2 linked regions of the Rhodoligotrophos appendicifer genome follow. The protein of the gene in region 2 interacts with the protein of the main gene of each other region in a pairwise test. Links are inferred from orthologs where the notes say so. Each region holds a gene or a part of one and is shown on either strand. Other genes may lie near its edges.

Evidence for each region.
Region 1: the proteins of FKM97_RS19785 (region 2) and def interact in binary tests that used the Escherichia coli proteins (3 or more experiments, as listed by UniProt). The link is inferred for Rhodoligotrophos appendicifer from one-to-one orthologs.

Annotation. Positions count from the first base shown.
Region 1 is NZ_VHKL01000001.1:184,716-190,390, reverse strand. The notes cover bases 2,821-5,675. They hold def (peptide deformylase), read right to left. Parts: upstream 4,580-5,675; coding sequence 4,061-4,579; downstream 2,821-4,060. Other genes in these bases: FKM97_RS00850 (DNA recombination protein RmuC), read left to right, coding at 4,718-5,675; fmt (methionyl-tRNA formyltransferase), read right to left, coding at 3,117-4,043; FKM97_RS00865 (NifU family protein), read left to right, coding at 2,821-3,094. Also shown: FKM97_RS00875 (EF-hand domain-containing protein), read right to left, coding at 1-1,610; FKM97_RS00870 (hypothetical protein), read right to left, coding at 1,664-2,347; more of FKM97_RS00865, read left to right, coding at 2,537-2,820. UniProt on the Escherichia coli protein: Removes the formyl group from the N-terminal Met of newly synthesized proteins. Requires at least a dipeptide for an efficient rate of reaction. N-terminal L-methionine is a prerequisite for activity but the enzyme has broad specificity at other positions.
Region 2 is NZ_VHKL01000009.1:144,301-152,130, forward strand. What follows is about bases 2,970-5,890. They hold FKM97_RS19785 (aspartate-semialdehyde dehydrogenase), read left to right. Parts: upstream 2,970-3,870; coding sequence 3,871-4,911; downstream 4,912-5,890. Other genes in these bases: FKM97_RS19780 (hypothetical protein), read right to left, coding at 2,970-3,537; FKM97_RS19790 (alpha-1,4-glucan--maltose-1-phosphate maltosyltransferase), read left to right, coding at 5,064-5,890. In the rest of the region: FKM97_RS19760 (hypothetical protein), read left to right, coding at 1-405; FKM97_RS19765 (hypothetical protein), read left to right, coding at 402-611; leuD (3-isopropylmalate dehydratase small subunit), read left to right, coding at 673-1,278; leuB (3-isopropylmalate dehydrogenase), read left to right, coding at 1,342-2,451; more of FKM97_RS19780, read right to left, coding at 2,467-2,969; more of FKM97_RS19790, read left to right, coding at 5,891-7,830.

The sequences.
Region 1 (5,675 bases), on a different replicon or contig from region 2:
ATCGGCGGACTGCTCTTCCAACTCTGATCCGGCACCCAACGGACTTCGCCGGTGCCTCCGCCGCCGTTACTCCCCCCGAACGTGCCCATGCCTCTTCCGGAGGACGTCTCATGTGGCGGTACCCATTTCGGCTCCATCCAGCCCGGGCGGGGATTGAAACCCGGAAGCGGATTGATGGGAGCAACCGGCTTCGGGGGCGCGAAGTTGGGCTTCTTGGGAATGTGTACGGACGGGACGTGCACGGGATTGTAATTGGGGTTGGTTTGGCACCTGGGTTCGAGAGAGTTGAACCTGCAGTGGATGGATTTCTCGGGAGAGGTTTCGACATATGCCCGCTCCTCGATCGGGGCGGGGTCGGCCGGAGTCGGGGCGGCAGAGTGCGGCGAGGCAGTGTCGGGCCTCGCCGGTGAGGCGGAGGCTTCGGGTGAAAACAACTCTTCGAGCGCCAAGTCGAGGATATGGTAAGGCCGCGGCGTCGGCTGGGTCTTGGGCTCGGGGGCCGCATCCGCCGCCGGCGGGGCCGACGCCGATACAGGTATGGCCTCAACCGTTGCGGGAAGCGCCGACTCCTTTCCGAGCGGGTAGGATTGAGTCGGAGAAAGAGGAGCGGCGGTGGCCTCGGCGTCGCCCTTCAGCTCCACCTGTGGCTGTTGAAAGGGTTCTATGGGCGCCGTCTTGAAGATGCCGGGCGGGCTGGCGGCTTCCGCATCAGCCTTGCTTTCGGATGCGGGCTGATGAGTGAGCAGGGGAGTGGTCCCGGCACCGACTGCCATCTCCGGTGTGGAGCCCTCAAGCCTGTCCTTGAATAGCCGCAACTCATCGCCAAGCGTCCCCAGCAAAGCGATATACTCATCCTTGTTATTGGTAACGTGATTCACGACTGTTTCGATCTCATCGAAGACGTCGCCGACGTTGCGCTCCACTGTGTCGAGAGTGTCGCCAATCAGTTGGGACCATGACCTTTCGGTCGGCGCTGCGTTTGCGTCGCCTCTGGCCGGGCGCGGCACGCCCGTTTCGACATAAGCTTCAGCGATCGCCTTTTCCCACTTCACCAGATGGTGGCTCTCGGTGGTCGGGTCATCGATCATCATCTGAGGAAGAATGTCTTGCCTCTGGCCCCGGGCGATGCCGTGGCCGAATGCCGCCAACCCTCCGAGAAGATCCGACACCACGCCATGCGCTATATCGCTCGCGTTGTCGCCATAGGTGTCCTGATCACCATCGAGAAACAGTTCAGATAAAATGCTCCTCCCAACCCAGAGATGTTTCGGAATTTTGTGGCCGTTCACAACTACGGAAGCGTCATTTTCAAGAAGTTGATGGAGAGTTGGGATGGATTTTCTATCAAGTATTTTTTGAACTACATCAGTTCGGATATCGTTGGAGATGACTGTAGAATCCAACGTTCTCCCTAAAACGACGGAGGCATGAAGTATTTTGGCGTAGGTAAATGCTGCCGCGGGGCCCACTCCAGCGTTTATCCAACGGGCGTGAGCAAACCAAGCATTCGAATCAAAAGTTTCTTCTGTGATCGAAAATAGATAATGATAGGAAGCTTCTGGATAATTCTCACTAAGGAATTCTAATATTTTGTGTTCGTCACTGGTCATTGATCTGTGGTGAGTTTTACTATAACTAGAACTAGTTTGCATGTAACACCTTGTTACCTAAGGTCTATTGAGATTGAATCTATAATAAAGTCAAACTTCTCTGTTATTGTATGTTTGTTTTTCCTAATATCATCGGCATGTCTTTGGCCAATAATATATGTTTCAATCTTCAAGTTATCGAACTTTGAGTAAAAGTGACAAATACCAACTGTGTATACACTGTTATAGTCATCTCTGCAGCTTCCAAACGTTGATTCATTCCGACTAAAAACATAGCGGCGGGTGTTTTTGGATATTATGCCTCCGTAAACATCCCATTCATTGACAAATGAATGCCGTTTATTTCGTAACGTCTCCATGGTGTTGGAAAATACAAATTTATGATGCGATACAATTTCCTCGTTGGGTTGGCGGAGCATTGTTAATTTGAAAAGCGTCAGCTGGTCGGGTCCGCAGGTGACCTCCATCCCGGTCAGCTCGATTCCCGTGAAGCTGGGATCGGCGGCAAACTTCCGAAGGTAGACTTCGGTGCGCTCCTTGGGGATCGGCTCGTGGAACCAGAATCTCCACCAGCCCGCGACCCGCTCGAAGAAGGTCGGCTCCGGATCAGGAGAGTCGCTGTAGAAGACGATCTCTTCGGGCGTGCCCAGGTCACAGGTTTCGTGGCCAAGCGACGGGCTCGCACTCAGCGTGATCGCGGCAATCATCAGTCCTTTTAGGATCAGGTTAGGCTTCATCTTTGCCCCATTGCTGTCGTGGGCAGATGAGCGGGTGAATGTGTCTGGTGGGGGGCGGTATTTCGGTCGGAGCTCGATTGTGACGCAACCGGATCGCGGGAGAGTTCGAGGCCCCGCTATGCCTGGACTTCGCGCGCCGCCGTTCCTATCTTAGGGGCAACCGAACTTTGCCAAGCCAAGGATTTCAGCATGTTCATTCAGACGGAAGCGACCCCCAATCCGGCGACGCTCAAGTTCATTCCCGGCCGGACCGTTCTGCCCGGCGACCCGCGGGATTTCCGTAGCGAAGACGATGCGGCCGTGTCTCCCTTGGCGAGCCGGCTGTTCGAGGTCGGTGGCGTCACCGGCGTCTTCCTGGCTGATGACTATATCTCCGTCACCAAGGCGGATGGTGAATGGCAGCACTTGAAGCCGGCCATTCTCGGGGTGATCATGGAGCATTACCTCTCCGGCAAGCCGGTCATCGACGAAGGATCGGAGGCCAAGAGCACCGAAGGCGAGTTCTTCGATGATGGGGACGAGGAGATCGTCGAGACCATCAAGGAGCTTCTCGAGTCCCGGGTGCAGCCGGCGGTGGCCCAGGATGGCGGCAACATCACCTTCCAAGGCTATCGCAGCGGGGTCGTGTTCCTGAACATGGAAGGCGCCTGCGCGGGTTGCCCGAGTTCGACCGCCACGCTGAAGCATGGGATCGAGAACCTGCTCCGCCACTTCATTCCGGAAGTCGAGGAAGTTCGCGCGGTCTGATTTTCAGGCCCGCGCCGACACTTTAGCGGACCATGCTGCCGGGCTGGATGCTGGTGCCGCGGAGGAAGTCGGCCAATGCCATCGGCCCCTTGCCTTCGCGCTGCACCACGAGCGGCCGTATGGCTTGCGTGCCGCATGCCAGGAGCAACCTGTCGTCGAGCACTGTCGCAGGCACGCCGCTCTCCGGCGAGATTTCCGCTTTCAGCAGCTTCAGGCGGAAGGCCGCGCCCTGGGGACCGATGATCACCCAGGCGCCCGGCGACGGTGACAGGCCGTTGATATGGCGTAACACCTGGTCTGCCGGCAACTCCAGGTTCAGGTGCGCCTCGGCCTTGTCGATCTTGCGGGCATAGGTGACGCCCGCCTCGGGTTGCGGTGTGCAGTGAAGGGAGCCTTCGCTCAGCATCGTCAAGGCTTTGCCGATCAGGCTGGCACCCATTGCGCTCAGCGTATCATGCAACTCGCTTGCCGTTGTGCTCGCCTCGATGGGCACGCGCTCCGACAGACAGACAGGGCCTGTATCGAGACCGGCCTCCATGCGCATGATCGACACGCCCGTTTCAGGATCTCCCGCCATGATCGCCCGCTGGATGGGCGCGGCTCCCCGCCAGCGTGGCAGGAGCGAGGCGTGGATATTCAGGCAGCCCTGAACAGGCGCATCCAGTATCGCTTGGGGCAACAGCAAACCGTAGGCGACGACGATCGCCACGTCGGGCCTCAGCGCCGCAAATTCGGCTTGTTCCGCCTCGGTCTTCAACGATGCCGGATGCCTGACCGTCAAGCCGTGGGATTCCGCGAAGCTCTGCACTGCAGACTTGCGAACTCCCATACCCCGACCGGCTGGACGTGGCGGCTGCGTATAGACGGCGACGACTTCATGACCCTGCGACAGAATCTCGGCCAGCGGCGGGACGGAGAATCCCGGGGTTCCCATGAAGATCACGCGCAGGCTGCGCGGGCCGGCGCTCAGCTCGTGCCCTCCAGGCGACGGGCTTTGGCGAATTTCTTCGTGATCCGCTCGCGCTTGAGCCGCGAGAGATAATCGATGAAGAGAACGCCGTTCAGGTGATCCAACTCATGCTGGACGCAAATAGCCAGCAACCCGGTGCAATGCATCTCCTGCGAGGCACCCTCACGATCGAGAAACGTGATCTTGACCTCAGATGGACGGGTCACGAGGCCCTTCTGCTCCGGAATGGAAAGGCAGCCTTCCTCGTATTCCTCGCCGGCCTCCGAGGACCAGACGATCTCCGGATTGATGAAGACGAGCTGCTGAGGGCTCTCCTCGTCCCGCGCTATATCGGTCACGAACAACCGCTGCATGACCCCGATCTGGACAGCTGCCAGGCCGATCCCTTCGGCGTCATACATCGTCTCGAACATGTCGGCGATGAGCGTTCGCGTCTCGTCCGTAATCTCCGCGACCGGCTTCGAGACCTCGCGCAGGGATGGGTCGGGTAGTTCAATGATCGGGCGGATGGTCATATCAATCTCCACCGCTGAGATAGGCGACTTGCGGTGAAGGGTCAATGTGGTTCTTTTTCGGCGGAAACCGGTCATATTCGCTGCTGATGTTCCTGCTTTGGTCTATACACTTGGCGCGAATCTGGTACAGTCGGCGCCATGTTCGAACCCAACCAGACCTTGGCCATTCTCGGTGGCGTCTCAATCACTTACGGTCAAGTTGCAGCCGGGATCGCGGCTTCGGTGTTGGTGCTTCTCATCACCATAACCATCCTCGCATGGCGCGCCGGTCGGCGGAATTTGCCGTTCGATGCCCAGAGTCTGGCCCGGGAACAGGCCCTGGAGCTTCGTCTCGCCGACATGGCCGGGCAACTACGCCATTTCGCCGAGGCCAGCGCGAGCCGAGAAAATCATCTTTCGCGCACCCTCGATCAGCGACTGGACCTGGTGACCAAAAGAACGGGCGACAGTCTGAGCCTCCTCAACGAGCGCCTCGCCGTCATCGACCGGGCGCAGAAGAACATCACCGAGCTCACGACGCGTGTCGTCGGTCTCCAGGATATCCTGTCGAACAAGCAGTCCCGCGGCGCCTTCGGACAGGCGCGAATGGAGGCGATCATTCGCGACGGATTGCCCATGGACGCCTACCGGATGCAGGGGACGCTCTCCAACGGGATGCGTCCGGATTGTCTGGTCGACCTGCCAGAGACCGGGTTGAAGCTGGTCATCGACGCCAAGTTTCCGCTGGAGGCTTTCAATGCCCTCAAGGCCGGCCGTGACGACATGGAAATCCGCGCTGCGGCCCAACGTCTGCGCCAGGATGTGGGCAAGCATATCCGGGATATCGCCCAGAAATATCTGATTGCCGGAGAGACACATGACACTGCGATCATGTTCGTCCCCTCGGAATCGCTCTACGCAGACCTCTACGAGCATTTTGAGGACGTCATCCAGCGCGCGCACAGATCCAGGGTGATCATCGCCTCGCCCAACATCATGATGCTCGTCGTCCAGACCCTGCAGGCGGTGTTCAAAGATGTCCGAATGCGCGAGCAGACCGGGCTCATCAAGGGCGAGGTTTCGGCCATACTCGAGGATGTCGGGCGTCTTCAGGACC
Region 2 (7,830 bases):
AGCCGCACCCTCATCAGTCCGCATTTCTATGACTATGGCGGCGCGATGAAGGGGTTGATCATCCTGAACCCGAGGAAGCTCGCGCGCCTCCCTCGCGTGTCCCAACTCTTCGTCTTCGCTCATGAGTGCGGCCACCAGCATGTCGGACAAAGCGAGAGCAGGGCCGACTGCTTCGCCGTTCAGCAGGGAAAGACTGCCGGGTGGCTGAAGGAACGGGACATCGGAACGATCTGCGCCTCACTCTTCTCGAATTCGAGAGGCGACGAGTTCCACGCCCCGGGTCCGAAGAGATGCAGCATGCTCAAAGCCTGCTACCGCGATGCAAAGCCTAGTCGCGTCCAGGTCATCATTGGCGGTTCCGGGTCGAGGCCCTCTCCGTCATTCGCGAAAAGACATGCCGAATGAACGAGGAACACGGGCCCGATTCCTCGAATGATCTGAGGCGCATGGAGCAGCAGAGCGAGAGGCTGCTCACGGGCGACCCTGCGCAGCCTGAGTATGACGACAGCGATCCCGCCACGATCTGGGGCAAAAGGTTGGGACGTGGCCTCAGCGTGGTCCTGGCCGCGTATCTGCTCTGGCACCTCTATTCCACCTATGCCGGCGGGTAAGGACACTTGACCGCGCGCAGCTAGGCGGGCAATACCCCATCATGTTTCCGGAGAATGCTTCATGGACAAATTCGTCGAACTGACAGGCATTGCAGCTCCCTTGCCGATGATCAACATCGACACGGACCAGATCATTCCTAAGCAGTTCCTCAAGACCATCAAGCGCAGCGGCCTCAAGGAAGGATTGTTCTTCGATTTGCGTTTCGAAGACGATGGTTCGGAGAAGCCCGATTTCGTGCTGAACAAGCCGGCCTATCGCAATGCGCAGATCTTGGTCGCGGGAGAGAATTTCGGATGCGGTTCGAGCCGGGAGCATGCCCCCTGGGCGCTTCTCGATTTCGGCATCCGCTGCGTCATCTCCACCTCGTTTGCGGACATCTTCTACAACAATTGTTTCAAAAACGGGGTGCTGCCCATCGTGGTGTCGCCGGAGGATCTCGAGAAGCTGATGGACGATGCCAGCCGGGGGTCCAACGCGACCCTGACGATCGACCTGCCGAACCAGGTCATCAAAGGGCCGGATGGCGGCGAGGTCCACTTCGAGATCGATCCCTTCCGCAAGCAGTGTCTCATCGAAGGTCTCGACGATATCGGTCTCACGATGCAGAAGGACGCGTCCATCGGAGCCTATGAGCAAAAGGCGCATGCGAGCCGCGTCTGGCTGTAAGACCCTGACATCACCACTGCCCAACACATCAAAAAAACGCCCATAACCGCGCAGGATCCTTCCATGCCCACATTCAATATACTCATGCTTCCCGGTGACGGCATCGGCGTGGAGGTCATGGCCGAAGTCCAGACCCTCATCGACTGGTTCAATCACCAGGGCATCGCCCGGTTCGAGGTCGAGCAGGACCTCGTGGGCGGCAGCGCGTATGACGCCTATGGAGAGGCTATCTCTGAAGCGGCGATGGATCTGGCGCAAGCCTCCGACGCCGTGATGTTCGGCGCCGTCGGCGGTCCCAAGTGGGATGCCGTGCCTTATGAGAAGCGGCCGGAGGCCGGCCTGCTGCGGCTGCGGAAGGATCTTGGGCTGTTCGCCAATCTGCGACCGGCGATCTGCTATGGGGCCTTGGCCGACGCGTCAGCGCTGAAACGAGAGCTGGTCGAAGGGCTCGACATCCTGATCGTGCGCGAGCTGACCGGCGGCGTCTATTTCGGCGAGCCGAAGGAGATCGTCGATCTGGGCAACGGACAGAAGCGGGCGGTGGACACGCAAGTCTACCAGACCTTCGAAATCGAACGGATCGTGCGGGTGGCCTGCGAACTGGCGCGGACACGGAGGAAGAAGGTCACCTCCTCGGATAAGAAGAACGTGATGAAGTCCGGCGTGCTGTGGGACGAGGTCGCGCGGCAGGTGCATTCGCGCGAATATTCCGACATCACCTATGAGCACATGCTGGCCGATAATTGCGGCATGCAACTGGTCCGGCAGCCGAAGCAGTTCGACGTCATCGTGACGGACAATCTGTTCGGCGACATGCTTTCCGACGTCGCGGCGATGCTGACGGGCTCGCTTGGCATGCTGCCCTCGGCTTCGCTTGGGGCGCCTGACGAGAAAACCGGCCGGCGCAAGAGCATGTACGAGCCGGTGCACGGTTCGGCGCCCGACATCACCGGCCAAGGCATCGCCAATCCGATCGCCACCATTGCGTCTTTCGGAATGGCCCTGCGCTACTCCTTCGGCATGGGCGAGTGGGCAGACAAGCTGGACCAAGCGATCGCAAAGGTGCTGGACCAGGGCCTGCGCACTCGGGACATCATGCAGTCAGGCATGCGCGAGGTCTCGACCACGGAGATGGGAACGGCGATCAGGCAGGAGCTTGCCGCTTCAGCCTGAGTTGCCGCCCTCGCATCAGAAGCGGTAACTCGCCTGGGCGAAAGCTCCATAGCGCCAGTTGACGAAGTCCTTGCGATCGCTCCCATGCACACTGGGAACGGGAGCCCTATCGTCGCGGTCGGCAGACGCATACCAGTATCGACCGCCGACGCCCACTTCCCAGCTTTCATCGATGCGCCATGTCGCGACGAGCTGGAGCTGAGCGCCCATGCCTGCACCCCTTGCCAGAAAGTTCGGGAATGGGGGCCTTCTGAAAAAGTGGCTGTCGTCAGCCTTCAGAAACAGAAATGGCAAAAAGGCTGCCTCACCGGAAAGCCCCAGCCCGTTGCCGAGATCGATCGCAAACTCCGCTCCTATGCGCGGACCAAACCAAAGGCCGTCATTCCGGATCAAGCGATTTGCAAAAGGTACGGCCACTTCACCCGGTTCAAAAGAAGGAACCTCCTCGCCGCCGAACTGCTCCAAGTGGCTGTTGATCGCCGCGATGGCTTCGCCTGCGCGGTCGTCGACGGGGTTGGCGATCATTCCATATGCGTCCAGCACCTCATTCCAGTAGGTAAGACCCGCAAAACCGCCAAGCCGGATGCCGGGGTACCTCGCAAAGGGAACCCCTCTGTAGCCGAGATCCAACGCACCATAAACAAGACGGCTCCCATCCGTGGCCGAGCCTGCATTGATGTTCGACGTGGTGTCCGACCATGTGATCATTCCGCCAGCCAAGCGGTAGTAATCTTTGTCGCGGAACGTTCCTGAGGTGATCATCCCGAGGCCCATGAAGCCTTTCAAAACGAAACCACTCCGTTCACCACGGAAGAATGTTTCAAGGCTCGAGGCATTTAGGTCGGTGTAGTCGAGCGTGGAGCCTCCCCAATCGCCAGGATTGCTCAGGGAGGTCCTTAATGTGCCGGTGCTGTACCAATACCGAGCCCCGACCTCGAATACCGGTTTGGTCATGCCAGGATCCCGAAGAGCTGGTTCGGCCGCTGCTGCGACGGTGTGAAAAGCTGCAAGAAAGACAATTATCGACTGTTTCAATGAGGCCTCGTAACGCGAAGAAAATATGCGTCGTGCATTGCAGTCGTGCATGGCGCAATTCCGGCGGGGACGGGCCACTCCAGAGACCGGGTTAGTCCTTTTCGTGCCGACACCCCCCAAGGTCGCGCTGGTCCTTGACAACGACCCGCCGCTCATGCACGAAGCTGGGGTCCCGCGCGCGTTAACGCGGGTGTTCCGGGCTGGGCATGTCGATGAGCAACCTGCACATCATTTTCACGACGAAAACGACGACTGCCAAACGCGCCGTCACAAAGACGGGCGCGTAACGCTGCCTCTTCCGCAATCTCTCCCGGCGGGAGAGACGCACTGGGCCAGTCCGATGGCCTGTTCCGGGAGAGAGCGCTGCCTATTAGGAGAATTCACATGGGCTACAAGGTTGCAGTTGTCGGCGCCACCGGAAATGTCGGCCGCGAGATGCTCAACATTCTCGACGAGCGGGAATTTCCCGTCGACGAAATCCATGCCGTCGCCTCGCGGCGGTCGCAGGGCGTCGAGGTTTCATTCGGCGACCGTACGATCAAATGCCAGGATCTGGAGCATTTCGATTTCTCAGGGATCGATTTCTGCCTGATGTCGGCCGGGTCGGCCGTATCGAAGGAATGGTCGCCGCGGATCGGCGCAAAGGGCGCCATGGTCATCGATAATTCCTCTTGCTTCCGCTACGAGCAAGACGTGCCGCTGATCGTCCCCGAGGTCAATGCACAGGCGCTCGAGGCCTATATGGCGCGACCCAATCGGCGCAACATCATCGCCAATCCCAATTGCTCGACCGCACAAATGGTGGTGGCCCTGAAGCCGCTGCATGACGCGGCCAAGATCAAGCGTGTGGTGGTGTCGACCTATCAGTCGGTGTCGGGTGCCGGCAAGGACGCGATGGACGAGCTGTGGAACCAGACAAAGGGCAAATATGTGCCCGGGCAAGAGGTCGATCCAGCCAAGTTCACCAAACAGATCGCCTTCAACGTCATCCCCCATATCGATGTCTTCATGGAAGACGGATATACGAAGGAAGAATGGAAGATGGTGGTCGAGACGAAGAAGATTCTCGATCCCCGGATCAAAGTCACCGCCACCTGCGTCCGCGTGCCGGTCTTCGTTGGACATTCCGAGGCGATCAACATCGAGTTCGAGAACCCGATTTCCGACGAGGAAGCGCGCGAGATCCTGCGCGAGGCGCCCGGCGTTCTGGTCATCGACAAGCGTGAGGCCGGCGGCTATGTGACGCCCGTCGAGGCCGTGGGAGACTACGCCACATTCGTGAGCCGAATCCGGGTCGATCCCACAGTCGATAACGGACTTGCGCTCTGGGTGGTTTCGGACAATTTGCGCAAGGGAGCGGCGCTGAACAGCGTGCAGATCGCAGAGGCGCTGGTCAATCGCGGATTGATCCGGAAGGCCGCTTGAGGTTTACCCCCCTCCTCATCACGAGGAGAGGGGTTCTTCGTGAGGGAACCGATCCACCGCTCCTGGTTTAGTTAGTTTTCGGCGGAGCGGAGCGGATGCAGCAAAAGACCTCAAGGAGCGCGAAGAAAGCACCCATCGGGCGGAATGCCGCAATGCTGCGGCTGACCCCGAGGATCTATGGCTTCAATCCCCTGCTCGCGGGGCCTGCCTCCTCATGGGGTTCGCAATTTCAGCGGATCGCAGCGATGGGCTTCGACGCCCTTCATATCGATCCCTCGTCAACGGCGCCCTCACCCGGCTTCTTCGAAATCGGCATCGAGCCTCACGACCTTCATCGGCTGGTCCGGGGCGAAGATCAGAGGACGCCCGAGGACATCCTGGCCGGCGTCGTGGAGCAAGCGGGCCGCGAGGGGCTCGCGGTCCTGGTCGATATCGCCATTGCACCGGAGGAGCCGGCGCGGCTGGATCTCTTCGGAGACCGGGCAGAGGAAAGCCTCAGCCACATTGCCGAACAGATCACCAGAGCGAAAGAGATGGGCGTGGCCGGCTTCCGCTGCCGACGGGCCCATGCTGTGCCGGCATGGATCTGGAGCCGGCTGAAGCAGCAGGCCGGGGACGCGATCCTCATTGCGGATACACTCCCGGCCGCAATCGATACGACGCTGAGTGTCTTGCAAGACGGAAGCTTCGATCTCGTCTTCAACAGCTCGGCGTGGTGGGATTTCCGGCAGGAATGGGCGTTCACGCAATATGACCAGCTGAGGCGACTTACTCCGACGATCGCCTTTCCCGAGGACGTCCGCACCGGACGCCTGTCCAGCAATTTCGGGCATTTGCCGGCCGCGGAGATCGAGCGTCTGTATCGGCAACGCTATCTGTTTGCGATCGGGTTCTCAGCGGGTGTCTGGTGCCCCATGGGATTTGAGTTCGGGCTGCGCAGTTTCCCGCATGCGGCCGAAGTCGAAGAAGGACACTGGGAGCGCCATGAGGCGGACAAGCAGTTCGACCTGTCGTCTTTCATAAGGGACGCCAATGCGCTGAAATCCTCACAGCCAGCGCTGGCACAGGAGCGACTGCTTCGGCCCGTGGTGGCACCCGACAATGCCCTTGCAGGTTTCCTCCGTCTCGATCAGGAGAGCGACACCGCAGCAGAGAACGCCGTCGTCGTGCTGATCAATCCCACGGGTTCCGCCCAGTCGGGCCCGGGCCTGGCAAGGATCCTCGCCGCAGCGGGCGGGCGGTTCGAGTCCTTCGATGACGTTACACCGAGCCGCTCCACGCCTTCCGATGTGCTGACGCCCCATGAGACGGTGCTGTTGCGGGGGGCTGCCGCGGCGATCGCCGCAGCTCGCCCGCATGAGCTGTCGATCGACGATCTGGCCGAAGAGCGCATTGCCATCGAGGCGGTGAGCCCGGAGATCGATTTTGGCCGGTTTCCAGCAAAACGCCTCGTGGGTGACGTGCTGACGGTCGAAGCCGACATCTTTTCAGACGGGCATGATGTGACTGCGGCCGCCCTGCTCTACAGGGAGCCTGGCGCAGACGCGTGGATCGAGACCCCGATGACCCATGTCATCAACGATCGCTGGAGCGGCAGCTTTCAACTCAGCAAGATCGGGCGCTACGACTATCGTCTCACCGGGTGGAAGGACAATTTCGGCTATTGGCAATACGAGGTGGGCAAGAAGCAGGCTGCTGGTGTGGATGTCGGACTGGAGCTTCGGGAAGGGCTGGCTCTCGTCCGGGAGGCCATGTCACATGCGGACGGACCCGAGCTCTCAGCACTGGAAGATCTCACCAAGGTCGCGCCAGAATCCGCCCAGATCGAAGCCTTGATGTCCCCGCAGACGATGGCCTTGATGCGGCTTACGGCGCCCCGGGCCAACCTCACAACCTGTGAGCGAACGCTGCAGGTGATCGTCGAGCGCCGGGCGGCGGCGGTTTCGGCGTGGTATGAGCTTATGCCGAGATCCCAGTCCGGCGACGTGAACAGGCACGGCACGTTCGACGACGTCATCAGCCGGCTGCCTTATGTGCGCGACATGGGCTTCGACGTTCTCTATTTCCCGCCGATCCATCCCATCGGCCGCAAGAATCGAAAGGGCCGCAACAACACGCTCACGCCGAGCGCGGAGGATCCCGGCAGTCCCTATGCCATCGGCTCAGCCGAAGGCGGGCACGATGCCTTGCATCCGGAGCTGGGAAGTTTCGAGGATTTCGAGCGCCTGGTGATCGCCGCGCGGGAGCACGGATTGGAGATCGCCCTCGACTTCGCGATCCAATGTTCGCCCGATCACCCATGGATCAAAGAGCATCCCGAGTGGTTCGACTGGCGACCGGACGGCACAATCAAGTATGCGGAGAACCCTCCGAAGAAGTATGAGGACATCATCAATGTCCATTTCTATCGTGGCGCCTATCCGGACCTCTGGTATGCGCTTCGGGACGTCGTGCTGTTCTGGGCCACCAAAGGCGTCAAGATCTTCCGGGTCGACAATCCCCATACGAAGCCTTTTCCATTCTGGGAGTGGATGATCCGCGAGGTGCAGGACCAGCACCCGGACGCGATCTTTCTCGCCGAGGCCTTCACTCGGCCCAAGGTGATGAAGCGACTTGCGAAGCTCGGATTTACTCAGTCCTACAGTTATTTCACTTGGCGAAACACGAAGTACGAACTGACCGAGTATCTCACCGAGCTCACGACTCAGGGGCCCGAAGACTATATGCGTCCCAACTTCTTCACGAATACGCCCGACATCAATCCCGTTTATCTTCAGACCAGCGGCCGCGCCGGGTTCCAGGCACGGCTCGTGCTGGCGGCGACGCTCTCCACCGTCTATGGGATCTATAGCGGCTTCGAGTTATGCGAGGCGGCTGCGCTCCCCGGGCGGGAGGAGTATCTGGATTCGGAGAAGTATG